3 regions of the Kitasatospora sp. NPDC058406 genome follow, and region 1 is predicted to be linked to each of the others. Evidence: riboswitches for the same ligand, from Rfam matches in the RefSeq annotation. Region 1 holds a riboswitch; each other region holds the start of a gene.

What was found. Region 1 has a riboswitch for thiamine pyrophosphate ahead of thiO (glycine oxidase ThiO). Riboswitches for the same ligand answer to the same signal wherever they lie in the genome.
Region 2: it holds a riboswitch for thiamine pyrophosphate, as region 1 does, so the genes downstream of both, thiC (phosphomethylpyrimidine synthase ThiC) here and thiO (glycine oxidase ThiO) in region 1, are expected to answer to the same signal.
Region 3: it holds a riboswitch for thiamine pyrophosphate, as region 1 does, so the genes downstream of both, ACFWOG_RS17840 (purine-cytosine permease family protein) here and thiO (glycine oxidase ThiO) in region 1, are expected to answer to the same signal.

The regions. Positions count from the first base shown of each region.
Region 1 is NZ_JBHXKE010000002.1:7,112-16,492, reverse strand. It holds gene ACFWOG_RS00600 (anthranilate synthase family protein) at 1-86, opposite strand, end outside; gene ACFWOG_RS00595 (class II 3-deoxy-7-phosphoheptulonate synthase) at 330-1,742, shown strand; gene ACFWOG_RS00590 (bacterioferritin-associated ferredoxin) at 1,939-2,214, shown strand; gene bfr (bacterioferritin) at 2,223-2,702, opposite strand; gene ACFWOG_RS00580 (molybdopterin-dependent oxidoreductase) at 2,913-3,551, shown strand; gene pknB (Stk1 family PASTA domain-containing Ser/Thr kinase) at 3,583-5,337, opposite strand; gene ACFWOG_RS00570 (thiazole synthase) at 5,466-6,263, opposite strand; gene thiS (sulfur carrier protein ThiS) at 6,265-6,474, opposite strand; gene thiO (glycine oxidase ThiO) at 6,471-7,625, opposite strand; TPP riboswitch at 7,629-7,741, opposite strand; gene ACFWOG_RS00555 (NAD(P)/FAD-dependent oxidoreductase) at 7,861-9,075, shown strand; gene ACFWOG_RS00550 (Rv2175c family DNA-binding protein) at 9,128-9,381, shown strand, end outside.
Region 2 is NZ_JBHXKE010000139.1:12,287-21,667, reverse strand. It holds gene ACFWOG_RS25165 (NAD(P)-dependent oxidoreductase) at 1-601, opposite strand, end outside; gene ACFWOG_RS25160 (cytochrome P450) at 592-1,986, opposite strand; gene ACFWOG_RS25155 (class I adenylate-forming enzyme family protein) at 1,983-3,470, opposite strand; gene ACFWOG_RS25150 (glycosyltransferase family 2 protein) at 3,641-4,411, opposite strand; gene ACFWOG_RS25145 (3-oxoacyl-[acyl-carrier-protein] synthase III C-terminal domain-containing protein) at 4,408-5,421, opposite strand; gene ACFWOG_RS25140 (SPFH domain-containing protein) at 5,501-7,003, opposite strand; gene ACFWOG_RS25135 (hypothetical protein) at 7,107-7,313, opposite strand; TPP riboswitch at 7,510-7,644, shown strand; gene thiC (phosphomethylpyrimidine synthase ThiC) at 7,640-9,381, shown strand, end outside.
Region 3 is NZ_JBHXKE010000080.1:25,597-34,977, reverse strand. It holds gene ACFWOG_RS17860 (bifunctional DNA primase/polymerase) at 294-947, shown strand; gene ACFWOG_RS17855 (DUF5926 family protein) at 1,174-2,160, opposite strand; gene ACFWOG_RS17850 (ATP-binding protein) at 2,330-2,944, opposite strand; gene ACFWOG_RS17845 (glycerophosphodiester phosphodiesterase family protein) at 3,272-4,096, opposite strand; gene ACFWOG_RS17840 (purine-cytosine permease family protein) at 4,243-5,595, opposite strand; TPP riboswitch at 5,762-5,909, opposite strand; gene ACFWOG_RS17835 (trypsin-like peptidase domain-containing protein) at 6,217-7,953, shown strand; tRNA gene ACFWOG_RS17830 (tRNA-Ser) at 8,018-8,105, shown strand; gene ACFWOG_RS17825 (peptidoglycan-binding protein) at 8,327-9,381, shown strand, end outside.

The DNA of each region.
Region 1 (9,381 bases):
GTGCGGGGGGTGCGGCGGTGCAGCAGGGCGAAGGCCGGTGCGTCGGGGCCGGTGAGACGGGCGAGGAGATCGGCGGCGCTGGTCACGGTGCGGCGTTCCTTCCGGGTCGGTTGCGGTGCTGGAATCCGCTCCCGGGAGGGTCGTCCGCTGAAACGCCGACGGCCGCCCCGAGGGGCGGCCGTCGTGTTCGTCTAGGAACGCGCGATACGTGGGCCACCCAGGGGGTCGGCCCACCACCAGGAGGAGGTGCGCGGTGCGTTCACGGGATCGAGCCTAGCGGATGGCACGGGTGGCCGGGTGAGGAGGATCACCGGAAATTTGTCCGGCGGATGTCTCACCCCTCGGGCAGTGGTCACAAAACGGTCGGCGCACCCCGTAGCCTTGCCCGTGTGACCGTGACGACTGAGACATCCCGGATTGGCCACTCCTGGCAGTCCCTGCCCGCGGCGCAGCAGCCTGAATGGCCGGACCAAGAGGCTCTGCGCAAGACCCTTGCCGAGCTCGCCTCGTATCCGCCGCTCGTCTTCGCCGGTGAGTGCGACCAGCTGCGCGCCCGGCTCGGTGCCGTGGCCCGAGGCGAGGCGTTCCTCCTTCAGGGCGGCGACTGTGCCGAGGCCTTCGACGGCGTCTCGGCCGAACACATCCGCAACAAGCTGAAGACGCTGCTCCAGATGGCGGCCGTGCTGACGTACGCGGCCTCCGTCCCGGTGGTGAAGGTCGGCCGCATCGCCGGCCAGTACTCCAAGCCGCGCTCCAAGTCGACCGAGACCCGCGACGGCGTGACCCTGCCGGTCTACCGCGGTGACTCGGTGAACGGCTTCGACTTCACCCCGGAGTCCCGGATCCCGGACCCGGAGCGCCTGAAGCGGATGTACAACGCCTCCGCGGCGACGCTCAACCTGGTGCGCGCCTTCACCACCGGCGGCTACGCGGACCTGCGCCAGGTGCACGCCTGGAACCAGGACTTCGTGCGCAACTCGCCGGCCGGCCAGCGTTACGAGCAGCTCGCCCGCGAGATCGACAACGCGCTGGCCTTCATGAACGCCTGCGGCGTGGCGCCGGAGGAGTTCAAGACCGTCGAGTTCTTCTCCTCGCACGAGGCGCTGATCCTCGACTACGAGACCGCGATGACCCGGGTGGACTCCCGGACCGGCGATCTGTACGACGTCTCCGGCCACATGGTCTGGATCGGCGAGCGCACCCGCCAGCTGGACCACGCGCACATCGAGTTCGCCTCGAAGGTGCGCAACCCGATCGGCGTGAAGCTCGGTCCGACCACCTCGGTCGACGAGGCGCTCACCCTGATCGAGCGGCTCGACCCGGAGCGTGAGCCCGGCCGGCTCACCTTCATCACCCGGATGGGCGCGGGCAAGGTCCGCGACCACCTGCCCACCCTGGTGGAGAAGGTCACCGCCTCCGGCGCCCAGCCGGTCTGGATCTGCGACCCGATGCACGGCAACACCTTCGAGGCGTCCAGCGGCCACAAGACCCGCAGCTTCGACGACGTGCTCGACGAGGTCAAGGGCTTCTTCGAGGTGCACCGCGCGCTCGGCACCCACCCGGGCGGCATCCACGTGGAGCTGACCGGCGACGACGTCACCGAGTGCGTCGGTGGCGGCGACGAGGTGCTGGTCGACGACCTGCACCAGCGCTACGAGACGGCCTGCGACCCGCGGCTCAACCGCAGCCAGTCGCTGGACCTGGCGTTCCTGGTGGCCGAGATGTACCGCGGCGGGAACTGAGCGTCCGCCCCGGGCCGCCCGGGCCGCCGCCGAGCGGCGCACCGCGCGGACGATGTGACGAAAGCCCCTCCGGATTCGGGACTCCCGAGTCCGGAGGGGCTTTTTCGCACCCGGATCGCCGGGTAAGGTGAGGCTTAGTGAGCTAAGGCAATCCTTAGTCAAGATCCATTCCGCTTCACCCCCGGGAGAGACCGCGATGTACGTGTGCATGTGCCATGCGGTCACCGAGGCCCAGGTGAAGAAGGAGATCGACGCGGGCGCCAACACGCCGCGCCAGATCGCCAAGGGCTGCAAGGCGGGCACCGACTGCGGCTCCTGCGTCCGCCGGATCCAGGCCCTGCTCGGCGAGCACGGTGCACGGCCCTGCCCCACCGCCCGGCTCGCCGTCAGGCTGGGGCTCGCCGACCCGGAGGCGCCCGACGAGCCGGCGGTCGCTCCGATGGGCCCGATGGCTCCGCTGCGCGTGGCCTGAGCCGGGACTCAGGACTCCGGCTGCTCGATCAGCTGGGCGAGGTACAGCGCCTCCCCGAGCCTCTCCAGCAGTTCGAGCTGGGTGTCGAGGTAGTCGATGTGGTGCTCCTCGTCCGCCAGGATGGACTCGAAGATGTTGGCCGAGGTGACGTCGTTCTTGGCCCGCATCACCACGATCCCGCGCTTCAGCCGGTCGATCGCCTCGACTTCGACCTGGCGGTCGGCCTCGAACATCTCCTTGACCGTCTGACCGATCCGGACGTGGAAGAGCCGCTGGTAGTTGGGCAGGCCGTCCAGGAAGAGGATCCGGTCGGTGAGCACCTCGGCGTGCTTCATCTCGTCGAACGACTCGTGCCGGGTGTACTTCGCGAGCTTCGTCCAGCCGAAGTTCTCCTGCATCTTGGCGTGCAGAAAGTACTGGTTGATTGCGGTCAGCTCGGCGGTGAGCTGCTCGTTCAGGAACTCGATGACTTCTGCGTCGCCCTTCATGGCGCTGCCTTCCTCTGTGCGTCCGGGAAACCTCGGCCGTACCCTCCGGCTGCACGCATCCTGGCACCGCGGCGGGAGGAAATTCCAGTAAGTTCACACTCACTAGGACATGTGTCGGAATATCCGATTTGCTTGTCCGTTGGCCCGTACGGGCGGGGCGTGCGGGCCTGGAAAGGGGCGCGCGCCGGGCGCCGTCCGCCGTCTGTCACCATGGGATCCATGGGTCAGTCCGAACAAGAACCGCCGCCGCCGTCTGACCCGAGGCTCCCCCCGGGCCAGCGCGCCCGACGCGGCTGGCCTGCGCTGCACTACGGTCCGGTGCCCCGCTTCAAGCCACTGACGTGGGACCTCCAGGTGTTCGGTGCGACCGCCTCGGCGGAGAAGCACAGCTGGGACTTCGACGGGTTCACCGCACTGCCCCGCACCACCGTCCGTGCGGACCTCCACTGCGTCACCAAATTCTCCGTGCTCGACAGCGAGTGGACGGGCGTGTCGGCCTCCGTCCTGCTGGAGCTGGCACCGCCGGCCGAGGACGTCAGCCACGTCATGGTCTGGGCCGAGTACGGCTACAGCGCCAACCTGCGGCTCGCCGACTTCGCCGACCCGGCGACGATCCTCGCGACCCACCGCAACGGCGAGGCCCTCACTGCCGAGCACGGCTTCCCGGTCCGGCTGGTCGTCCCCGGCCGGTACGCCTGGAAGGGGCCCAAATGGGTCCGCGCGGTCGAGTACATGCGGGCCGACCGGCGGGGCTTCTGGGAGGAACGCGGCTACCACAACCTGGCCGACCCCTGGCAGGAGCAGCGCTACTCCCACCAGGAGGAGCCGGGCGACGGGCCACTGCGCTGACCGCGCGGGCGGCCCGGCCGGCCGCGGCCGGCTAGAGGAACGGGAACGTGACCGTGACCACGGTGCGCTGAGGACGGCGCTCCCCGGCGGCCGGCGACTGGCCGGAGACCTTGCCGGTGCCGAACAGGTTCACCCCGCTGCTCTGCATGGCGAACCCGGCGGCCTGGAGCGCCTTCTCGGCCGCCTCCTTCGACATCCCGGCCACGTCCGGGACGGCCACCATGCCCTTGCTGACCACCAGCGAGACCGGCGTGTTCTCCGCGACCTGCTGCCCGGCCGCCGGTGAACTGCTGATCACCGATCCCTCCGGGACGGTGTCGCTGTGCGTCTCGGTCACCGTCCCGGCGGCCAGCTGCGCACCGGCCAGCGCCGAGGACGCCTGCGCGGACGGCTTGCCCGCCAGCTCGGGCACCGCGATCCGCTTCGGCCCCCGGGACACCGTGACCGTCACGGTGTCGCTCTTCCGGGCCCGCGCGCCGACGCCCGGGTCGGTGGAGATCACCAGCCCCGACGGCACGGTCTCGCTGTACACCTCGGTGAACCGGCCGTGCATGTCGGCGCCGTCCAGGATCCGCTGGGCCTCGGCCCGGTCCTTGCCGAGCACCCCCGGCACGGTGCCGTACAGCGCGCCGGAGAGCGCGTACGTGGTGCCGCCGACCAGCAGCACCAGGGCGGTCAGCACGGCCGTCCAGATCAGCGGCCGGCGGGGGAGGCGGCGCAGCCGGCCGGGGGCCCGGCGGGAACGGACCGGCGGCGGCTCGTCGTACGGGCGCGGCTCGGCGAGCAGCTGCTCCATCACGTCCGGCGGCACGTCCAGCACGCTGGTCCGCTCGACCGGGCGGCCGGCGGCGATCACCGAGGTGGGCTCGGCGGTCGGGTACTGCGGGCTGGGCCGGGTGGAGGCGGGCGGTTCGGCGTCCAGCTGGTCCGGGGTGAGCGTGCGGCGCACCCGCTGGAGGGCGGCGAGCAGCTCGACCGCGTCGTGGGGGCGGGCCGCGCGGTCGCGGGCGCAGGCGCCGGCCACTATCGCGTCCAGCCCGGGGCCGACGCCGGGCACGTCGGCGGAGGGGGCCGGAACGTCCTCGTGCAGGTGGCGGTACATCACCTGGACGGGGTTCTCGCCGGTGTGCGGGCGGTGTCCGGTGAGCATCTCGTAGAGCAGGATGCCGGCCGCGTAGACGTCCACCCGCTGGTCGGTCTCGTCGCCCGGTCGGATCTGTTCGGGCGCCAGGTAGGAGACGGTGCCGAGCACGGTGCCGGCGGTCGCGGCGGTGGAGGCGCCGTCGGCGGTGTTCAGCACCCGGACCAGTCCGAAGTCGGCGACCTTGACCAGGCCGTCGTCGGTGATCAGCACGTTCTCGGGCTTGACGTCGCGGTGGACCAGGCCGGCCCGGTGGGCGGCGCCGAGCGCGGCGAGCACCGGCTCCAGGATGTCCAGCGCGGCCCTGATGGAGAGCGCGCCGCGGTCGCGCAGCAGGTCGCGGAGGGTGCCGCCGGGGACGTACTCCATGGCGAGGAAAACGTTTCCGCCGTCCGCGCCCTGGTCGAAGACGTTGACCACGTTCGGGTGGGCGAGCCGGGCGACGGCCTTGGCCTCGCGGATGAACCGGGTCGTGAAGGCGGTGTCGCCGGCGAGCGTGGGGTGCATCACCTTGAGCGCCACGACCCGGTCGAGCCGGCTGTCGGTGCCCTGGTAGACGGTGGACATGCCGCCGGCCGCGATGCGCCGCTCGACCAGGTACCGGCCGTCGAGCAGGGTACCGATCAGGGGGTCGCGCAGTGCCATGTCCACCCGGCGAGTCTAGGGCTTGGGCCCCGGCCGGCCCCGGGAGGCACCGCTCCCGGGGCCGGTCTGTGCCCGGTTCGTGACACCGTGCGGCGGCGCCGGTGCCGGGGCCGCGTCGGAACGCCGGGTCAGAACGCCGGGTGCTCGCGGGTGTCCAGCTCGGCCCGGCCGGCCATCGCCGAGGAGGCCTCGGCGTGGAAGCGGCGCGGGATCCGGCCGGCCCGGTAGGCCAGCCGGCCGGCCTCGGCGGCGTGCCGCATCGCGTCGGCCATCAGCACCGGGTCCTGGGCGCGGGTGACGGCGGAGGCGAGCATCACGGCCGCGCAGCCCAGCTCCATCGCGAGGGCCACGTCGGAGGCGGTGCCGGCGCCGGCGTCCAGGATCACCGGGACGCCCGCGCTCTCCACGATCAGCTGGAAGTTGTGCGGGTTGCGGATCCCCAGGCCGGAGCCGATCGGGGAGCCGAGCGGCATGATCGCCGCGCAGCCGACGTCCTCCAGCTTCCGGGCCAGCACCGGGTCGTCGTTGGTGTACGGCAGGACGGTGAAGCCGTCGTCGACCAGGATCTCGGCGGCGTCCAGCAGTTCGATCGGGTCCGGCAGGAGGGTCCGCTCGTCGGCGATCACCTCCAGCTTCACCCAGTCGGTGCCGAGCGCCTCGCGGGCCAGCCGGGCCGTCAGCACGGCCTCGCCGGCGGTGAAGCAGCCCGCGGTGTTGGGCAGCACGCGGATGCCGTTGCGGGTCAGCACGTCGAGGACCGAGCCCTGGGTGGCGGCGTTGACCCGGCGCATCGCCACCGTGGTCAGCTCGGTGCCCGAGACCCGCAGCGCCTGCTCCAGGACCTCCAGGCTGGGGGCGCCGCCGGTGCCCATGATCAGGCGCGAGCCGAAGGCGGTACCGGCGATGGTGAAGGCGTCGTCGGCCATGTCAGCCTCCCTGGACGGCGGTGAGGATCTCGATCCGGTCGCCGGCGGAGAGCTCCGTGCGCGGCCAGTCGGTGCGTGGCACCACGGTCTCGTTCAGCGCGGCGGCGACCCCGGAGTGGGCCCGGCTGAGCGTGGCCACCACCTCGGCGAGGGTGGTCGGGGCGGCGACCGTCCGGGGCTCGCCGTTGACGTGCAGGGTGATGTCGCTCATGCGGGGACCTTCGTGAAGCGGGCGGGGGAGAACGGCTCGGCGAGGTCCGGCGTCACGCCGGTGGCCAGGTACTCGGCGAGCAGGTCGCCGGTGACCGGGGTGAGCAGCACCCCGTTGCGGTAGTGACCGGTGGCCGCGACCAGGCCGGGCAGCGCGGTCGGGCCGAGCAGCGGCGCGTTGTCGGGCGAGCCCGGGCGCAGACCGGCGGCGGTCTCGGTCAGCGGCAGCTCGGTGATGCCGGGGACCAGCTCGTGGGCGTCGCGGAGCAGCTCGTACACGCCGCCGGCGGTGACCGTGGTGTCGTACCCCTGCTCCTCGCTGGTGGCGCCGATCACCAGCTCGCCGTTCTCCCGCGGCACCAGGTAGAGGTGCTGCCCGCGGACCACCGCGCGGACGTTGCGGGAGAGGAACGGCCGGTACGCCTCGGGGACCAGCAGCCGAAGGATCTGGCCCTTGACCGGGCGGATCGCCGGCAGCACTCCCTCCGGCAGCCCCGGCAGCAGGTGGCTGCGGGAGCCGGCGGCGAGGACGACCTGGTCGGCGGTGACGCTCTCGCCGGTGGACAGCCGGGCGCCGACGGCGCGGTCGTGCTCGACCAGCAGTCCGACGGCCTCGGCGCGGTGCAGGAGCACGCCTGCGCGCTCGCAGGCGCGCACCAGGGCCCCGGCGAGCCGGCGGCCGTCGACCTGGTGGTCGTCGGTGACGTGCAGGCCGCCGCGGACGCCCGGGGCGAGCATCGGCTCCAGCCGGCGGGCCTCGCGGCCGGTGAGCCACTGCGAGTCCAGGCCGAGCCTGCGGTGGAAGTCGTGCAGTTCGCGCAGTTCCGCGCGGTCGTCGGAGTCCAGGGCGACCGCGATCGTGCCGCACTGCCGGTAGCCGGTGTCCTGGCCGCCGCTCGCCTCGGTGAGCTCGGCGGCGAAGGCCGCGTAGCGCTCGTTGGACGCCATGCCGAGGCGCAGCAGCGGCTCCTCGCCGTACTGGAGCTCGGTGACCGGGGCGAGCATCCCGGCCGCGACCTGGGCGGCGCCGCCGCCGTGCGCCGGGTCGGCCACGACCACGCGGAGCCCGCGCTGGGCCGCCCGCCAGGCGACCACGAGTCCGATGACGCCGCCGCCTATCACCAGCACGTCGGCCTGGGCGCCTTTCGCCAAGCGTGTCAAAGTCGCTGCTCTCCCTTCGCCGGTATGACCCGGATCAGGTTCGGACGGTCGCAGGCCGTTCCAGCCCGCCTCTCAGCCCGGTACGCCGGGCTCCCGTGATGGTGCCCCCACCATAACTCCGGGGGGTGCGGCCGTTGAAGGCGCGTACGAGGGGCGGAACGGGCCCCGGGCGGGCCGCCCGGACCGGACCGGAGGGCCCGGGGCCGGGCTGGGTACAGTGACGGGCGTGGCGGACAAGAGCGGGGCGGACCGGACGGATCAGGTGGTCGTGGTCGGCGCGGGGCTGGCGGGGGCCCAGTGCGCCCTCGTGCTGCGGCGCGACGGCTGGCAGGGGCGGATCGTGCTGGTCGGCGCGGAACCGCACGCGCCGTACGACCGGCCGCCGCTCTCCAAGGACGTGCTGCTCGGCAAGGCCGACACCACCGCCCTCGACCTCGACCTCGACTTCGGGCAGCTGGACGTCGAGCTCCTCACCGGCCGCCGGGCCACCGGCCTCACCCCCGGCGTGCTGCACACCGACGCCGGCGACCTGCCCTACGGCTCGCTGGTGATCGCCACCGGCGCCGAACCGCGCGCCCTGCCCGGCGCCGAGCGGGCCCACCTGCTGCACACCGTGGACGACGCGCTCGCCCTGCGCGCCCTGCTCCGCCCGGGCCTGCGCCTGGCGCTGGTCGGCGCGGGCTGGATCGGCGCCGAGGTGGCCACCGCCGCCCGGGCCGCCGGCTGCGAGGTGACCGTCGTCGAGGCGGGCCCGGCCCCCGTCCCCGGCGCCCTGCCCACCGAGATCGGCCGGGTGATGGCCGGCTGGTACGCCGAGGCGGGGGTCGAGCTGCGCTGCGGCGTGGGGGTCGCCGCCGTCGAACCGGGCGCGGTGCTGCTCGCCGACGGCTCGCACCTGCCGGCCGACGAGGTGGTGGTCGGCGTCGGGGCCCGCCCGGCGACCGGCTGGCTGGCCGGCTCCGGCGTGGAGCTGGACGCGGCCGGCGCCGTCCTGGTGGACGAGCGGCTGCGCACCGGCCTGCCCCGCGTCTTCGCGGCCGGCGACTGCGTCAGCTACCCCTCGGCGCGCTCCGGCGTCCGCCTGGCCGTCCAGCACTGGGACCACGCGCTGCAGTCCGCCACGGCGGCGGCGGCCTCGGTGCTCGGCACGGACGCGCCGCCGTACGACCCGGTGCAGTACTTCTGGTCCGAGCAGTTCGGCCGCAGGGCGCAGTACGCCGGGCGGCACGCCGAGGGCGACGAACTGCTCTGGCGCGGTTCGCCGGACGGGCCGGACTGGTCGGTGCTCTGGCTGCGCGACGGCGCCCTGCGCGCGCTGCTCGCCGTCGACCGCCCGCGCGATCTGACCCAGGGCCGACGGCTGGTCGAACGCGGTGCGGTGCTGGACAGGGCCCGTGCGGCGGACCCCGCGGTACCGCTGAAGTCGGCCGTCGCCGGGTAGTCCGCGGGGCCGATTGGTGCGCGGCGGGCCGCGGAGGTGGCAGTCTGGTGACGTGAGTGAGATCGAAAGCAAGATTGAAGCCCTGGTCACCGACTGGATGTACCTGCCCGACATCTCGGAGCAGTGGGGGGTCCGGGTCACCGAGGTGCGTGACATGGTCAAGCACGGCGGACTGATCGCCGTGCGCCGCGGCCCGAACAGGTCGCTGCAGGTCCCGGCCGCGTTCATCGACGGCACCGGGCTGGTCAAGCACCTGTCCGGAACGCTGACCGTGCTGCGCGACTGCGGCTACAACGACGTGGAGAT
Region 2 (9,381 bases), on a different contig from region 1:
CGGCGGCGGCCAGACAGGCGTCGGCGAGGTTCTGCACGGCGGTGAGGCTGAGCCGGACGTCCCCTCCGGGCAGCAGCAGTCGCCCGTGCCGGACCCGTTCCAGCAGCCGGGGCACGAGGTGAGGATCGCCCGGCCCGTAGACGGCGCGCGGACGCAGGACGACCGCCCCCGCCGCGAGCGCGAGCCGCTCACCGGCGGCCTTGGTGCGACCGTACGCGTTGAGGTGACCGCCCTCGGTGGGGTGGTGCTCCCGGACGGACTCGCGGGCGATCCGGGGGTCGTAGACGCTGGCGCTGGAGACCCAGACGACCGGGCGCCCGGCGGCGGCGCGCAGCAGGCGCTCGGTGCCGGTGACGTTGACGGCGAACTGCCCGGCCTCGGCGGCGGAGCCCGGGGGCAGGTCGGCGACGGCGGCGGCGCAGTGCACCACGGCGTCGACGCCGGTGAGGTCAGGGTCGGCGACGGCGGCGTCCCAGTGGACGTGGCGGCCGGCCGGACCGGGGCGGCGGCCGTAGCCGACCACGTCCAGACCGTGGGCGACGGCGGCGCGGACGACGTGGGAGCCGCAGAAACCGCTCGCTCCGGTGACGGCTATCCGCATCGGGGGTCTTCTCGGTGGAGGGCGGCGGCTGCGGCGTGGGGACAGGTGGGTGCGGGCGCCGGGGGCGCGGGACCGGGGGGAACGGTGACGGCGGGCCCGGTCGTGGCGGGGGTGACGGTGGCGGTCGGCGCGACCGCGTCGGCCCGGGCGGTGTCGGCTCGGGCGGTGGGGGTGCGGGTGCGGCGCACGGTGAGTTCCGCCCAGCCGGGGAGCGCGGCGCGGCGGTCGGCCCGGGCACGGGTGACCACCGGGCGGTACGGCGCGAGGGCGAGCAGGAGGTCGGCGAGCAGCACCCGGGCCAGGCCCGCGCCGGGGCAGGCGTGCGGTCCGGCGCCGAAGACGGCCTGGGTGGCGCCCGGACCGGAGGCGGCCTCCGGCCGGTGGGCCCGGGCGGCGTGCCGGGCGACCAGGATCAGCCGGTCGCCGGCCCGGACCCGGCGGCCGAACAGGACGGCGTCCTCGGCGGCCACCCGGGGGAGCAGGGGCGAGGGCGCGGTGAGACGGAGGAGCTCGGCGGCGAGTGCGGGAGCGGTGGCGGCGTCGACCGACGGCCAGAGGCCGGCGTCCGCGCACCAGGCGGCGGCCCGGGGGAGGGCGGCGACGGTGGTGTTGACGGTGGCGACCGCGACCATCGTGTCCAGCGGGTCGGGCAGCAGCGCGGCCAGGTCGGCGGCGCGCGCGGCGGAAGCCCGGGCGGTGCGGCGACGGGGCCGCGGTCCGGGCAGGTGGTCGCGGGCGGTGGCTTCGGCGGCCCGGGCGGCGGCACCGGCCAGGGCGTGCGGGGCGGCCGGGGAGCCGGTCAGCGCGGCGGCCGTCACCCCGGACAGCTCTTGGGCCAGGCGGACCAGGTCGATCGGCCCGTCGGCGATCGCCGGCACCCGTTCGGCCAGCACGGCCAGCCAGTGCGGGCGCAGCCGCCGCACCGCCGCAGAGTCGAGTCCCGCTGCCAACACCCTTCGGGCGGAACGGTGTTCGGCGCCGTCCTGGTCGAACAGGAGCCCGCCGTCGGTCAGTCGGGCGGCGGCTCCGCCGGTGGTGCCGGGCGCGGTGCGGTCGAGCGGGATCCGGGTGAGCGCCTCGCGGTAGGCCTCGGTGTCGTGGACCAGGACGGTACGGCCGAGCCGGACCACCGGGCGTCGGCGGGTGGCGGCGAGCAGGGCGAAGAGCACCGGGTGGCTGTGCAGGTAGACCCGGCGGTCCCGCCGGCGGGCGGCGCGGTCGAGGGCGGCGCGGTCGAGGGCGCTGCGGTCGGGGTCCGTCCGGTCGGGGTCGGTGCGTTCGGGGGCGGTGCGGCTGGGCGTTGCTGCGCCGGTCGGGGCCGGCGAGGGTGCGGGTGCGGGTGCGGTCCGGCGGCCGGCGGGCGCGTCCGGGACGACGGTGTTCATGTGGACAACTCCCCTGCGCAGTAGGCGGATGCGGCAGCCCGGTCGGGTTTGCGGGAACGGCCGGTCAGAGGTACCTCGCCGAACAGGACGGCGTCCGGGCGGGCCGTGCCCATCCGGTCCAGCGGGGCGTTCAGCGCGGCCCGAAGCCGGTCGGGATCGGTGCCGGGCACGGGCTGGACGAGGGCGACCAGCCGTTCGTCGCCGTCCCCGGACGGGACTCCGACCAGCACCGCGAGGGCGACACCCGGCAGGTGCAGCGCCGGTTCGTAGAGGCCGGGATAGATGTTCTCGGCGCGGCGCAGGACCATGTCCTTGAGCCGGCCGCCGAGCACGATCCGGCCGTTCCCGTCGAGCGCGCCACGGTCGCCGGTGCGCACCCACGGGTCGGGTTCCTCGCCCAGGTAGCGGTGACGGGCGCCGGGGCCGGTGAGCAGCAGTTCGCCGTCCGGACCGAGGTCGGTGCGGACACCCGGCAGCGGGGCGCCGACCAGGTCGCCCGGGCCGGTGTAGGCGCTCTTCTCGACCTCCTCGACGGCCGCCGCCGGGAACAGCTCGGTGAGCGCGTACACGCCCCAGGCCTGGTCGGCGCCGGCCTGCTTGACCCGGCGGAGCAGGGCGGCGTCGGCGGGCGCCGAGCCGGTCCAGACCCGCCCGGTGAACCGGGCTCCGACGGCCAGGGCCGCACGCAGCTGCGGCGGGGTGAGATAGGTGTGGGCCGGCGCGAGCCGGGCGAGTTGGCGGGCGAGCGCGGTCGGTGTGCGGGCCGGCAGGGCGACGGCGGCACCGGCGGTGAGGGCGGGGACCAGGACGAAGAAGGTGCCGCCCACGACGGTCGTTCCGGGCCGCGGGTCGACCAGGTCGGTGACCGTGCGCAGCCCGGCGGCCAGGCCGTTCCGGGTGTGCACCACGGCGCGCGGGCGGGCGGTGGTGCCGGAGGTGAAGACGATGACGGCGTCGGCGTCCCGCTCGTGGGTGTCGCGGCCGGGGACGCGGGGCACGGAGGCGCCGAACCGGCCGAGCCGCAACCCCGGTGCGCAGCCGGGCAGTCGTCGGCCGAGGGTGGCGACCGGGCCGATCACGTCCAGCGGGGGCAGGGCGAGGCCGGCGCGCCGGGCCAGCGGCTCGGCCCAGCCGGCCACCGCCTGGGCGGCGGCGTCGGCGAGCACCAGGTCGGGTTGGGCGAGGGCGAGCCGGGCGGCCAGCACGTCGGGGCCGGCGGCCGGGTCCAGGACGGCGATCCGCAGACCGAGCCGGTGCGCGGCGAGCATGACGGCGAGGGCCCGGGGGCCGGGGCGGACGGCGACGCCGAGGGTGGTGCCTTCGGTGAGGCCACGGGCGTGCAGGGCGGTGGCGTAGGTGTCGGCGAGGTCGGCGAGTTCGCCGCGACGGATCCGGACCCGGGTGGTGCCGAGCCGGGTGTGCCGCAGGACGGCCGGGCGGTCGGGGTGGACGGTGCGCAGCGCGTGGGCGAGCCGGTCGAGCATCGGGTGTCCTCGGCGAGGGAGTCTGGCGGGTGCTGGGTCAGGGCAGGGGCAGGGGCAGGGGCAGGGGCCGGGTCAGGGGCTCGGGGCAGGGGCCCGGGTCGGCGCGGAGGGTGGGGCGGCGAGGAGTGGGACGGCGCCGGGACCGGGACGGTTGCCGGGGTCCGCCGTGCTCAGCGGACGTCGACGGAGCGTGGTCCGGCGCCGCGCTCCAGGTACCAGCGCGCCGTGCCGACCACCCCGTAGGCGCGGATCCGCCGGGTGGAGTTCTGCACCACCATGTCCCGGCGGTGCACGATCGCCGTGCTGTGCCGGCGGACCCGGTTGATGAACGTGCGGTCGGTGGGCGAGGGCCGGCGCGGCATGCCGCCGACGGCCTGGTACAGCTCGGCGGTGATCGCCATGTTGTTGCCGGCGTGCATCCGGTACGGGGTGAGGTAGCCGTGCCGGCGCCGGTGCGCGGGCCGGATCCGGCCGAAGAAGGCGCCCAGCGCGACCAGGAGCAGGAAGACGGCCCGCCCGGTCGGCCCGTGCTCGTCGCGGCGGGCGGTGACCCGGCCGCAGACCAGGCCGCCCCCGGCGCACATCCCGGCCCGGGCGGCGGCGCTCCAGCCGGGCTCGGGCAGGCAGTCGGCGTCGGTGCGGGCGAGCAGCGTCGCGCCGTGCGCGATGGCGTGCCGGAAGGCGGTGTCGACCGCCGAGCCGACGCCCTTCTCCGGCTCGACCAGCACCTCGACGGGGAAGGGCGCCCGGGCGGCGAAGGCGCGGACGGCGGCCACCGTGCCGTCGGTCGAGCCGTTGTCGGCGACCAGCAGGGTGAACTCCCTGTCCCGTTGGGCGGCGAGGGCGTCCAGGGCGCCGGTGATCCGGGCCTCCTCCTGGTAGGCGGGGACGACGACCCAGAGCCGGTGGCCGTCCGTCCGGGGGGTCGCCGGGGTGCTCACGACGCCTCCCAGACCATCGTCATCAGGCTGACGCCGCCGCCCAGGCCGAGCAGGAGCACCTTGTCTCCGGTATTCAACTCGTGTCTTATTCGGTCGAGTTGGATGCCGAGCGTAGCGCTGGCGACGTTTCCCAGCTCGGGCACGGTGACCACCAGCTTCTCCGCCGGCACCCCGGTGAGCTCGACGAACCGCTCCAGGTAGGGGACGGTCACCTGGTGCACCAGCACCCGGGCGTAGTCGTCCCAGCCGAGGCCGGTGCGGGCGGCCACCCGGGTCAGGATGTCCCCGCCGATCTTCTCGAAGACGCCGCGCAACTCCTTGCCGCCGCCCCGGAAGTAGCTGTACTCGTCGCCGCGCGGGTGCCGCGAGCCGCCGCCCGGGATCCCGCCGACCTCCCAGTGTTCGGAGGCGGTCTCGGTCTCGATGTCGAGGATGCCGCCGCGTTCCACCGCCTCGACCACGACGGCGGCGCCGGCGTCGCCGAAGGTGTAGCCGGCGAACCCGTCGCGGAAGTCGGCGAGGCCGTCCGGGTCGCGCCGCATGGCCCGGCTCGGCGTCTCGCCGGTGACCACCAGGGCGCGCCGGGCCCGGCCGGCGAGGATCATCGCGCGGGCCAGGTCGATGCCGTTGAGGAAGCTGTTGCAGGCGTTGCTGACGTCCAGCGCGTGTGCGCGGGAGCCGAGTTCGGCCTGGACGAGGTGGGCCGTGGCGGGCTCGCAGACGTCCCGGGTGGCCGAGGCGTACAGCAGCAGGTCGAGGTCGAGCGGGTCCAGTCCGCGGGCGGCGAGGGCGCGCCGGGCGGCGCCCACGGCCAGCGTGGAGGCGTACTCGCCCTCGGCCGCGAAGTGCCGGGTGACGATGCCGGTGGCCTTCTCGAACGTCCGCTCCGGCAGGCGGAGTCGGCCGCCGGCGGTGACCTCGTCCTGGAGCTGCTGGGAGGTCAGACGGCGGGCGGGCAGGTGGGCTCCGACGGCGGTGATGCCGATCCGCGCGGTGGCTGCAGGGTGCATGTCCCCATCGTCCGGCGGACGCACCCGCGCCCACCTGAGTACCCGTACTCAGGTGGGCGCGGGCGGCTACCCAGTCACGTCACTCCTCCGTGGTCCGGTCCGCGGGCACCCGGTCCGCCGGCGTGCGGTCGACCGGAATCTGCTGGACGGCCGCAGCCGGTGCCGCGGTGGGTGCCGCGGCCGGTGCGGCCTCCGGCCCGATGGTGGTCAGCAGCTGGCGGGCCAGGCCGAGCCCGGTGCCGCCCATGGTGAGCGCCTTGGCGAACAGCTCGCCCATTCCGTCGGCGCCGTTGAGCAGCACCATGTGCTCGACGTGGCCGAACGACTCGGCGGCGGCCAGCACGATGTCCGGCCACTTCTCCGCCAACTCCTGTGCGACCAGAGCCTCCTGGTTCTCGGCCAGCGCGTCGGCACGGGCCTTGAGGCCCTCGGCCTTGGCGAGACCGAGAGCCCGGACGGCCTGCGCGTCCGCCAGACCGCGTGCCTCGGCGGACGCCGCCTCCGCCTCGCCGGTGGCCCTGGTCGCCTCGGCGGCGGCCAGGCCGCGCAGCTTGGTGGCCTCCGCCTCGGCCTGGGCCGCGATGCGGACCCGGCCGGCCTCGGCCGCCGCCTTCAGCTCGGTCTCCTGGGCCTGGGCCTGGGCGGCGGAGATCCGGGCGTCACGGTCGGCGTCCGCCGTGGTCCGGGTGTCGTACGCCCGGGCGTCGGCCGGTTTGCGGACGTCGATCTGGAGCTGCTGCTCCTTCCGCTGGGCCTCCAGCTCGGCGACCCGGGTCTCCTGGACCACCACCTGCTGCCGGGCGCCGGCGTCGGCGAGCGGGCCGGCCTGTCGGGCCCTGGCGTTGGCGGTGTCCCGTTCGGCCTGGTAGGAGGCCTGCTGGATCTCGCTGTTGCGGGTCGCCTCGGCCTTGCGGGCGGCCGCCTCCTGCTCGGCCTCGGTGGCCAGCCGGTCGGCGTGCGCCTGCGCGATCCGGGCGTCCCGCTGGACGGCTGCGGCGTGCGGGATGGCGAGGTTCTTGATGTAGCCGGTCGGGTCGATGATCTCCTGGATCTGCAGGGTGTCGATGATCAGCCCGAGCTTCTCCATCTCCAGCCCCGAGGCGGCCCTGGTCTCCCCGGTGAGCCGCTCGCGGTCGCGGATCATGTCCTCGACGGTGAGCCCGCCGACGATCGACCGCAGGTGTCCGGCGAAGACGTTGTGGACGCGCTGGCTGATCAGCTTCTGCTGGTCGAGGAAACGGCGGGCGGCGTTGGCGATCGAGACGTCGTCGTCGCCGACCTTGAAGATCACCACGCCCTTCACCCGGACCGGGATTCCCTGCGTGGTGACGCACTCGACGTTCAGTTCGGCCTCGTTGAGGTCCAGCGAGAGCCGCCGGACGCCCTGCAGGCCGGGGGTGACGAGGGTCCCCCGGCCGGTGACGATCCGGAATCCCAGCCCGTCGCCGACCCCCTCGGTCCGGTGCCGGGAGCCGGAGATGATCAGAGCCTCGTTCGGCTCGGCCACCCGCCACATGAGTTTGAAGAGTGTGATTCCGAGGAGCAGTGTCGCGACCACCGCTCCGGGGATGAGGTACACCATGGTTCAACTCCCCCTTCCGGCGCAGGAGATGCGCCGTCTCGGATTCTCCGCCGGAGCCAAACCGATGGAAAGGGAAGTGACATGACGCTCTGTCACAAGGTCGTCACGGGCCTATGGGCGCTACGTACACGGTGCGCGGCGGCTGGTACTCGATCACCAACACCGGTGTGCCGACCGGCAGTCGGTCCCCCGGTACGGCGAGGTAGGCGAGGAACGCCTCGGCGCCCTGCCGCTCCGGGACGTGCACCATCACCTCGCCGACCAGCCCCGTGCCGACCGTCCCGGTGACCCGCCCCGTGCTTCCGACCACGCCGGCCTCCCTCTCGTCGTCCCCGCCGTCGACCCCGCGACTGCCAGTCTGCCCGGCCGGGGCCCGATTGCCGGTCCGCTCGGCCGCGACCGTCCGATTTGCCGGATTCGACACCCGTCGGCCGGCCGTTCCGACCCCCTCTGGACCTCCGGCGTTCCGCTCGCTACGGTGTTGGACGTCATGCGCAGGCAACACGGCCTGCGGACACGGGAGCTCGGAGCACCGGGCTGAGAGGGCGCTGACCGGAACGTCGTCCGACGTGCCGACCGCTGCGTCGACCGCAGGAACCTGACCGGGTAATGCCGGCGTAGGGAGTAGAAGGTCTGATGACCACGTTCGACGCACAGCCGCAGTCTGCCCGGAACTCCGCCGTCTCCAGCGCGGGTACCGGCTACCCGACCCCGGCCTGGCGCAAGGCCTACCGCGACGGGTCCCGCCCCGACCTGCGCGTTCCGTACCGCGAGGTCGTGCTCACCAACGGGAAGACCGTCCCGCTGTACGACACCTCCGGGCCGTACACCGATCCGGCCTACGAACCCGACGTGCGGCGCGGCCTGCCGGCCCTGCGCGACTCCTGGATCCGTCAGCGCGGCGACGTCGAGGAGTACGACGGGCGCGAGGCGCGCCCCGAGGACGACGGCATCAAGCACACCTCGCCGCGCGGCGGAAACCTGCGCAACCTCGACGCGGTCTTCCCCGGCCGTCCGCGCCGCCCGCTGCGCGGACGCAGCGGTGCCGTCACCCAGCTGGCCTACGCCAAGCGCGGCGTCGTGACGCCCGAGATGGAGTTCGTCGCCCTGCGCGAGGGCCTGGCGGCCGAGTTCGTGCGCGACGAGGTCGCCCGCGGGCGCGCCGTCATCCCGGTCAACGTGAACCACCCCGAGGTGGAGCCGGCCGTCATCGGCACCAACTTCCTGGTGAAGATCAACGCGAACATCGGCAACTCCGCCGTCACCTCCTCGATCGAGGAGGAGGTGGAGAAGATGACCTGGGCCACCCGCTGGGGCGCCGACACCGTCATGGACCTCTCCACCGGCCGCAACATCCACACCACCCGCGAGTGGATCCTGCGCAACTCCCCCGTGCCGATCGGGACCGTGCCGCTCTACCAGGCGCTGGAGAAGGTCGACGGCCGGGCGGAGGAGCTCAGCTGGGACGTCTACCGCGACACAGTCATCGAGCAGTGCGAGCAGGGCGTCGACTACATGACCGTCCACGCGGGCGTGCTGCTGCGGTACGTTCCGCTGACGGCCCGCCGCAAGACCGGCATCGTCTCGCGCGGCGGATCGATCATGGCCGCCTGGTGCCTGGCGCACCATCAGGAGAACTTCCTCTACACCAACTTCGCGGAGCTCTGCGACATCCTCGCGCGCTACGACGTCACCTTCTCGCTCGGTGACGGCCTGCGCCCCGGTTCGATCGCCGACGCCAACGACGAGGCGCAGTTCGCCGAGCTGGAGACGCTGGGCGAGCTGGGACGGATCGCCCGCGCGCGGGACGTCCAGGTGATGATCGAGGGTCCGGGCCACGTCCCGATGAACAAGATCAAGGAGAACATGGATCTCCAGAAGGAGATCTGCGACGAGGCCCCGTTCTACACCCTCGGCCCGCTCACCACGGACGTCGCGCCCGGCTACGACCACATCACCTCCGGCATCGGGGCGGCGATGATCGCCTGGTGGGGCACCGCGATGCTCTGCTACGTCACGCCCAAGGAACACCTGGGCCTGCCGAACCGGGACGACGTGAAGACCGGCGTCATCACCTACAAGATCGCCGCCCACGCCGCCGACCTCGCCAAGGGCCACCCGGGCGCCCAGGACTGGGACGACGCCCTCTCCGACGCCCGCTTCGAGTTCCGCTGGGAGGACCAGTTCAACCTGGCCCTCGACCCGGAGACGGCCCGCGAGTTCCACGACGAGACCCTCCCCGCCGAGCCCGCCAAGACGGCCCACTTCTGCTCCATGTGCGGGCCGAAGTTCTGCTCGATGAAGATCTCCCAGCAGATCCGCGACCAGCACGGCGACGGCTCCACGGCCGTCAACGCCGGCTACGGCGCCGACGCGGT
Region 3 (9,381 bases), on a different contig from region 1:
CCGCAGGCCGGGCCGGCGGGAAGTGACTCACTCGTACGGTGGAACCAACCGCGCCCGGGCGGCGTCCATCCGGTCGCATACGGGATTCTCGTTCCAAGGGCTGTTCTATTCCGCGGCCCTTTCACATCCTGCTCCACTGCGTGCTCCACGCCCGCACCGCCGATCGCCCTGCCGTTCGCCCTGCCCGCCGCCCGCTTCCGGGCCGGTGCGGCGTTCCCGGACGCGCGCCGGCGGCCCGGTCCGGAGCCCGCGGTCCGGAGCCACCGAGCGGTCACGGAAAGGAACGGGTGCCAATGCGCGACAACCCCATGCGCGACAACCCGAGGAGCCGGTCGGCGGCCCGGGCGTCCCGGCTGGCTGCGGCCCTGACGGCCGCCACCGAGTACCGCTGGCCCGTCGTCCCCGGCACGCAGCTCGTCGGCGGTCACTGCTCCTGCGGTGACCCGGACTGCCCCGTACCCGGCGTCCACCCGCACGACCCGCCGCTGCTCGCGGCCACCACCGATGCCCGGATGGTGCGTTGGTGGTGGGAGCAGCGCTGTCCGGACGCGCCGCCGCTGGTCGCCACCGGCCGGACCGTCTCGGCGGTCAGCCTGCCGGCTGCGGCCGGGGCCCGCGCGCTCGCCTACCTCGCCGCGCTCCGGCTGCCACTCGGACCGGTGATGGCCATGCCGGGCCGGTACGCGATGCTGGTCGCCCCCTACTCGCTCGACGCACTCGGCGAAATGCTGGCCCAACTCCCTTGGGTGCCGGGCTCGTTGCGCTACCACGGGAGCGGAGGCTTCCTGCCGCTGCCGCCGGGCGGCGGTGCGGGCGACCGGGTGCGGTGGGTGCTGCCGCCGCGTCAGGGCGCCGACGGTGGCGTCTGGCTTCCCCAGGTCGGGCCGCTGCTGGGCGAGTTGGTGGAGGCGGCGGTCCAGCTGGACAGCGGTCGGCCCACGTACTGATCGGGCACGGCCCACTCGTTCCGGGGTGGGCCGGCCGGAAAAACAAAAGATCCGGCCGCTGGCGACGGGGGATGCACCAGCGACCGGACTCTTTAGACAGTAACAAGGATCTGCGCCCGCGCCAATTTCCAAGACGCCCTCGCAGCCCGGAAATTGCGGGTCGCGGCGAACAATGTGACGCGTATCACGTGGATCTCCGCGCGCCCCGTCCGCCTTCCGTTCGCCTTTAGTTCAGGGTGACCTGACGGTTCACCAGGTTGGCGCGGGCGCGCCGCTCCTCGGCGGTCAGCGGGGACGGGTCGGCCAGCGTCTCGGCGAGGCGCTCGGCGAACTCGGCGGCAGGCTTCTCGCAGTCGGCCGCGGTCATCGACAGCGGCAGGTCCCAGACCGGAACGGTCAGGCCGTGCGCCCGGAACGAGCCGACCAGGCGGGTGTCCTGACCGAGCGAGGACCGGTCGGCGGCGGTCAGCCGGGCCAGTGCGTCCAGCAGCTGCTCCTCCGGCACGGTCATCACCCAGCGCAGGTGGTTCTTGTCCGGAGTGCCGCACCAGTAGGCGGAGTCGACGCCGGCGAGCTTCTCGGTCGGGATCGCCGAGGCGTTGGCACGCTCCAGGGAGGCGGCCACCTCGCCGGTGGCCGTCTCGGCGTCCTCCAGCCAGAACTCGAAGCCGGTGTGCACGGCGGGCTCGAAGGGGGCGTCCGCGTCGAGCAGGTCCTGCAGCCGGGGGCCGCCCGGGACGGTCCGGCGGGACGGCACGGGGGTGCCGGGATCGGCGGCGAGCGCCAGCTCCAGCGCGTCGGCCAGGTCACGGCTCAGGTCGCCGGAGCCCGACTGGGTCTGCAGGCCCAGCAGGATCGAACCGTCCTGGCGGCGCAGGGCCGGCCAGGCCAGCGGCAGGACGGTCGCCAGCGTCACCGACGGCACCTCGCCGTTGGCGGTGGCGGCCACGCCGGCGGCGAGCGTCAGCGGGACGGTCGCGGCCGGTACCAGCTCGCGCAGCGCCACCCAGTCGGCCTCGCCCGACAGACCCTCGAACGGGCGGTGCACCAGCTCCTGCACCGCGTGCGAGGCCTCGCGGCCGTGACAGGCCTTGTAGCGGCGGCCCGAACCGCAGGGGCAGTTCTCGCGGGCCCCGACCACGGGGATCTCGCCCGTGACGGCGGGGGTGGACTGGCTGCGCTGCGGCGCCTTCTTGGCGGCCTTCTTGCCCATGGTGCGGCTCTCCCGGGGAGGTGGTGATGTGCTCCGGGCAGCCTACTGACGTTCTCCGGGCGCGTGGGCGCACGCCGGGGTGCGGGGGCGCCCGTCCGCCCGGTCCGGGGCCGTGCCCGGCGTCCGGGCGCCGCGCGGGACCGTGTTCACCCGCCGCGCGGGACGGAGCTCAGGCGCTGCAGGGTGTGCCGCCGGTCCGCCTGGCATGGCGGGCCCGGGCGGGCAGGGCCGCCCACACCGTCACCTCGCCGGGCGCGTCGCGCACGCCCCAGTCGCTGGCCAGCTGGTCCACGATGCCCAGCCCGCGGCCGCCGTGCGAGGTGAGTGAGGGGCTGGCCGGCGACGGACGGGTCTGTGCCCCGCCGTCGGTGACCTCCAGCGTGAGCACACCGTCGGCGTGCATCTGCCAGCGGACCAGGACGCCGCCGTCCTCCTCGCCGCCGCCCGTGCCTGCGTGCCCGACGTTGCCGTGCCCGGCGGCTCCGCCGGTGGGCCCGGTGCCGCCGCCGGGGCCGCCCGGTGCGGGGGAGCGGTCCTCGCCCGACCCGGCGGTCCGGGACGGTACGCCGACCAGTCGCGGCTCGACGATCTCGGCCCGGGCGCCGCGCCCGAGGGCGGGCAGCGGGCCGAGCGGTCGCGCGTAACGACACGCGTTGCTCAGCAGTTCCGAAAGGATCAGAACAGCATCATCGATGACCGGTTCCGGTATCTGCCGGTCACCCAGATCTCGACGCAGCCGGCGCCGCGCGGCCCCGACGCTCGCTGGGCCGTGCGGCACTGCCATGGTCGATGAAGTCGGCACTTCACGCGCCACCATCAACGCCACCCCCGGACCTCCTTCAGCGTATGCCGAGGGATGGATGCCCCTTGGCAATACGTCGGAAACGACCGGACGGCGATCCTGCACGGACATTTCAAGCCGGGCGACGGACGGTACGCGGCAGGTGATTCGATGCTCACGCTGCGTCGTGAAAGTGCCGTAATTGCGTCAGAAATCGCTGTCGGAAGGTTTGAGCCCCTACCAAGACGATCAACCGGTCCAGGTGGTTGAACGGTTCACCGCACCGTCCTGTCGGGTGGGGCCGGGTATTTCCGCGGGCGGTCGGGCGCGTCACCGACCGAGCTGGGCCAGCACCTCCGCCGGGCGGTTGGTGATGATCGCGGACACTCCGAGTTCCAGGCAGAGCTCGACGTCGGCCGGTTCGTCCACGGTCCAGACGTGTACCTGGTGGCCCAGCTCGCGCAGCCTGGTCACCAGCCCCGGCCGGGCCCGCACCAGTTCGATGCCCGGCCCGGCGATCCGCGCGCCGCCCGGCAGCGGCGCACCCGGGCGCAGCCGTCCGCGCAGTGCCAGGCCGCGTTCGAACAGGAACACCCGCGGGTACTCCGGTGCGGCCGCGCCCACCCGGGCCAGCGCCAACGAGGAGAAGCTCATGATCCGGGCCCGGGACCGGCCGTTCTCCCCGGCGCCGCCGATTCCGAAGCGGTCCAGCGTCCGCAGCAGCTCGGACTCCACCCGGCCGCGGAACCGGACCGGGTGCTTGGTCTCGATCGCGAGGTCCACCGGGCGCCCGCAGTCGGTCACCAGCTCCAGCAGGCTCTCCAGCCGCAGCACGCCGCGCAGCTCCGGGTCGTCGCTGGGGCGGCCGGTCTTCCACGCGCCGAAGTCGTGCGCCTCCAGCTCGGCCAGCGTCATCGCGGAGACGGTGCCCCGGCCGTCCGAGACCCGGCCGATCCGGCGGTCGTGCACGCAGACCAGCTGCCCGTCGGCGGTCACCCGGACGTCGCACTCGAGCGCGTCCGCGCCCTCGGAGAGCGCCCGGCGGTAGGCGGCGAGCGTGTGCTCGGGCAGGGCGTGCGAGGAACCGCGGTGGGCGATCACCTGGACGGGCGGCGCGGTGCGCGCCGTCGCGGGCGAGAGGTCTGGGCTGGTCACACCGTCCACGATAGGCCGCGGAAGTGACACGAAAGCGAAGACGGCCCCAACCTGCGGGGCCGTCTTCGGGTGTGGAGGTGAGCGCGGGCGAGCGCGCCGTTCCGGGTGCGCGAGCCCCGGCGCGGGTCAGCGCCCGACGGTGCGGGTCAGCGCTCGACGGTGCCGGGGGCGCCCGCGCCGCCCGTCGTGCCCGGGGCGCTGCTCCGGGAGAGCGGGGTGAGCGCCCAGGTGACCAGGGCCGGCACCAGGAAGCCGAGCAGCGAGGCCGAGGTCCACTCCTGCGGGGTGAAGTGCAGCGCCTCCTGGACAGAGGTCCAGAAGTCGGTCCACCAGCTGGCGATCGCGGTCGGTGCGATCAGCTGGTAGGTGGCGAAGCCGAGGGCCCACGGCAGCAGCATCAGCCAGCGGGACGGCGCGTCGGCGGAGAGGTTCCAGCCGCGCCGGCCGGCCCCGAGGAAGTAGTCGACCACGAGCACCGCGAACATCGGCACGAAGATCGAGCCGATCAGGCCCAGGAAGGCGTAGTACGAGTCGGTGAACTCGGTGATCTGCAGGGCCAGCACGGTGATGAGCACCCCGGTGCCCCCGGTCAGCACCCGGCGGTCGACCTTCGGCAGCAGGTTGTGGATCGACATCGCGGTCGAGTACACGTTGGCGAACGACTGGTCGGTCTCGCGGAGCACCAGCACCAGCAGGAACAGCCAGCCGGCCCAGACGCCGAGGAAGGAGTCGAAGATCCGGGTGGCGTCCCCGTCCGCCTGGAGCAGCGCGAACAGACCGAGCACGTAGCACCAGACCTGCGCCACGGTGTAGCCGGAGAAGCTGCCCCAGAACGCCGAGCGCGGGGTGCGCGAGTGCCGGGTGTAGTCGGCGGCCAGCGGTACGAAGGAGATCGACACCGCGATCATCGCGTCGGTCGCCTTCAGGAAGCCGTGCCAGTTGCCCGCGCCCGGGTCGGACACGCCGTTGCGGCCCAGCTGGACGGTGAAGTACACCATCGCGACCGCCACCGCCGCGGCGACGAAGCGGCGCAGCACCGCGATCGCGCCGAGCGGCCAGATGGTCAGCGCGGTGGTGACGGCACCGGCCAGCACGACGAACACCCAGCGGTAGCCGCCGGTACCGACGACGGTCTGCGCGCCCATCGCGATCACCAGCAGCTCGTACACGCCCCAGCCGATGCACTGGACGATGTTGAGCACCGTCGGCACGTACGAGAGCCGGGTCCCGAACAGCCCGCGCAGGTTCGCCATGGCGGGCGCGCCGGTGCGGGCGCCGATCAACGCGGCCACCCCGAGCATCGCGGTGCCGACCACGGTGCCGGCCACGATCGCCGTCACGGCGGCGGCCAGCGACAGCTCGCTGCCCGGCGCCCCGAGCACGGTGGCGGCGGTGGTGAAGCCGATGAGCGAGACGCCGAGGTTCATCCAGAGCGCGAAGTGGTCGCGGAAGCGGAGCGTGCGCGGCGGCTCGGTGTCCAGCACCAGCGGCGCCTCCACACGGGCTCCGGCCGGTGCCGCGGGGCGGTCCAGGACGGCGGCACCGGCGGGACCGGCGGGACGGCCGGAATCGGCCGCCCGGGAACCGGGGACGGTGCCCCCGGCGTCCCCGGAGGGGGGCAGACCCTTGGACGCGGGCGTACCCGAGGACGAGGATGGCGAAGCAGGCGGCATGGCCGATACTCCCTACGCCGGCATTACCCGGACAGGTTCCGGCGGTCTGCGCCCCCTCGACGCCCGCCCGCGGATTCCGTGGCGTACGGTCGACCGGCGCACTCTCAGCCTGGTGGGTCCAAGCTCCCGCGTGTCAGTTGTGAGCGACAGGCTAACCGGCACGGCGGAGAACGCCAAGGCCAGGGGGCCCGGGGGCCGGGGCCGACGGAGTGCGGCAGGGGCGCGGCGGGGGTGCGGCAGGAACGTGGCGGGAGTGCGGTGGGGGTACGAAGGGGCTGTGGCCCGGGCGCGGAGCCGGCGCGCAGGGGGCCCGCGGGGCCGGATGTTCCGGGGTTTGTCTGGCCGGCCTAAGGATTCTTATGACTTCTTCAGAAGCCTCCTTACGGCAATCGAATCGAGTGTGCGAAAAACTATGGTTGTTGGTCCTGTCAGCTATGGAGGTCGTCCGTGAGCACCGAGCGCGAGGTTGGGTCCACCGGGCCGCAGGGGGAGCAGCCCTCCGGCGGCCAGGGGGTGGTGGTTCCCGGTCCTGACGGTCCGGCGCAGCAGTCTGCGGCCGTCCCCTCCCCCGTAGCGACGCCCGCTGCCGAACGGTCCCCGTCCGATCAGGCCGCTCCGGCCGCCGACGGCGGCAACGGCGGCAACGGCGGGTTCACGCCCACGCTGGCGTTCAGCAAGGTCAGCGCCCCGGAGCCGGCGCCCGCCGCCCCGGCGCCGGCCGCCGACGCGGGGTACCTCGACGCCCCGCCGCCGGTCCTGCCGCCCGCGCCGGCCGCCCCGGTGGCACCGGCCGCGCCGGTCGGCAACCCGTACGCCACGCCGGCTCCCGGCACGCCGGTCCCGCCGGCCGCCCTCGCCGCCCACGACCCGTACGGCGCCCCGGCCGCGCCGCAGGGCCACGGCGCGACCGGCCAGCACCACCCGTTCGGCGCCGGCCAGCCGCTCGGCGGCTGGGCCGCGCACGACATCACCCCGGGCGGCCCGGGCGCGCCCGGTGGCCCCGGCGGCCCGCTCGGCTACCCGTCCGAGTACCCCGGCGCCCCCACGCCCGGCGGCCCGCGCAAGAAGCGCGGCGGCCTGATCGCCCTGGTCGCGGCCGTCGCCCTGGTCGCGGGCATCGCCGGCGGCGCGGTCGGCGTCGTCGTCGCGGACCGTGACGACAAGGGCGTCAGCGCCGCAGCCGACCGCACCAGCACCACCGTCCAAGCCAACAACTCCCAGAAGAACGAGGCCGCCCCGGGTTCGGTGGCCGGCATCGCGCAGAAGGCGCTGCCCAGCGTCGTCACCATCAAGGCGCAGGGCAACGGCGAGTCGGGCACCGGCACCGGCTTCGTCTTCGACACCGAGGGCCACATCCTCACCAACAACCACGTGGTCGCGCCCGCGTCCAGCGGCGGCAAACTGACCGTCAAGTTCGCCGACGGCTCGTCCTACAACGCGTCCGTGCTCGGCCGCGCCGAGGGCTACGACGTCGCCGTCATCAAGCTCGACAGCCCGCCCAAGGGCAAGCTGACGCCGCTTCCGCTGGCCGACTCCGACAAGGTCAACGTCGGCGACTCCACCATCGCCATCGGCGCCCCGTACGGCCTGGAGTCCACGGTCACCACCGGCATCATCAGCGCCAAGGACCGCCCGGTCGCCTCCGGCGACGAGACCGGCGCCCAGTCCTCCTACATGAACGCCCTGCAGACCGACGCCTCCATCAACCCCGGCAACTCCGGCGGTCCGCTGCTCGACTCCGGCGGCGCGGTGATCGGCATCAACTCGGCGATCCAGTCCAACGCCTCCAGCAACGGCCGGGCCGGCTCCATCGGCCTGGGCTTCGCGATCCCGGTCAACCAGGCCAAGTGGGTCGCCGAGACCCTGATCAAGACCGGCAAGCCGGTGTACGCGAAGCTCGACGTCCTGCGCAACGACGACTACAAGGGCGACGGCGCCCAGATCCAGACCCGCGACATCCAGGGCACCCCGGCCGTCACCCCCGGCGGCGCCGCCGACAAGGCCGGCCTCAAGCCGGGCGACGTCATCACCAAGCTCGGCGGCAGCCCGATCGAGAACGGTCCCGCCCTGGTCAGCAAGATCTGGACGCACAAGCCCGGCGAGACCGTCGACGTCGAGTACACCCGCAACGGCCAGACCCTGAACACCAAGGTCACCCTCGCCGAGCGCGTCGGCGACAACTGACCCCACCCCGCCCCGAAACCCGGTGCACCGAAGCCCGCCGGACCCGTTAGGCTGACCTCCGCCTGGAGAGCTGCCCGAGCGGCCTAAGGGAACAGTCTTGAAAACTGTCGTGCGGTGACCCCGTACCGTGGGTTCGAATCCCACGCTCTCCGCTGGTTGGAGAAAACCACCTGCTCAAGGCGGGTGCCGGAAGCTTCCGGCACCCGCCTTCGGTGTTCTCGGGGGTGGGGGGAGGTGGGGCCCGGGGGAGCAGAGTTGTCCCGGTTTCACCTGAACGGGGGGTTTGGGGCCGAGGTGTCCTCGTGTGGGGGTGTGCGTCTCGTTTAGCCGGATGCAAGGGGCGGACTGCCCTGGGCCTGGCGAGGAGAGACGGATGGCCTGGTACCCCGGTGCGGAGAAGATGGAGCTCCAGCCCGAGTCGGACGAGCAGGCGGCGATCACGCCGACGCAGGTGATCTTCCACAGTGTGGCGGCGCCGTGGACGCCGCGGCGGATGTACGAGTACTGGCGGGACTCGACCAACCTGGAGTCGCACTTCGGGGTGGGGTACGACGGCTCGGTCGGTCAGTTCGTCGGCACCGAGACCCGCGCCGACGCCAACATGCGCGCCAACCGCCGGGCCGACGGCACCGGGGCGGTGAGCATCGAGTCGGCGAGTGACGACCGGAGCACCGACCCGTGGACGGACGCGCAGGTGAGGGCGCTGATCGCGCTCGGCGTATGGCTGCACCAGCGGCACGACATCCCGCTACGGGCCTGCCCGTCCTCGGACGCCGCCGGGTTCGGGGTGCACCGGATGTTCCCGGAGTGGTCGGACGGTGGGACGGCCTGCCCGGGGGAGGTTCGGGCCCGGCAGTTCCGCGAGGTCGTGCTGCCCGGCATCGTGGCGGAGGCGGGCGGCGGGGCGCCGGTGCCCCCGCCGCGGGCCGATTCCACCGGCCCGGCCCGGTACCGGGTGACCCTCAACGGCCTGGAGTACGGCTACGGGGCGCACGGGCCGCACGTCCTGGAGGTGGGCCAGGCGCTGGTCCGGCAGGGCTTCGGACGGCACTACCAGTCCGGGCCGGACCAGGACTGGCGGGACGCCGACACCCTCAACTACCAGGATTTCCAGCACAGTCTGGGCCTGTCGGGGCCCGACGCGGACGGGGTCCCGGGCGAGGGGTCACTGCGCAGGCTGCTCGGCCGGCTGCCCTCGCCGCGGCGCGTCTCGCTGGCCCACGTCGTGGCGGCGGCGCGTACCGATCCGGGGGCCGAGCAGGGCCATCAGACGTACGGCGGCGAGGTCCGGATCGTCGAACAGGCGCTGGCCGACGAGGGGTTCCTGGAGCAGCGCTGGGTGGACGGCTCGCTCGGCACCCGGTCGGTGCAGGCGTACGCGGCGTTCCAGCGCAGCCTCGGCTACTCGGGCGGCGACGCGAACGGGAT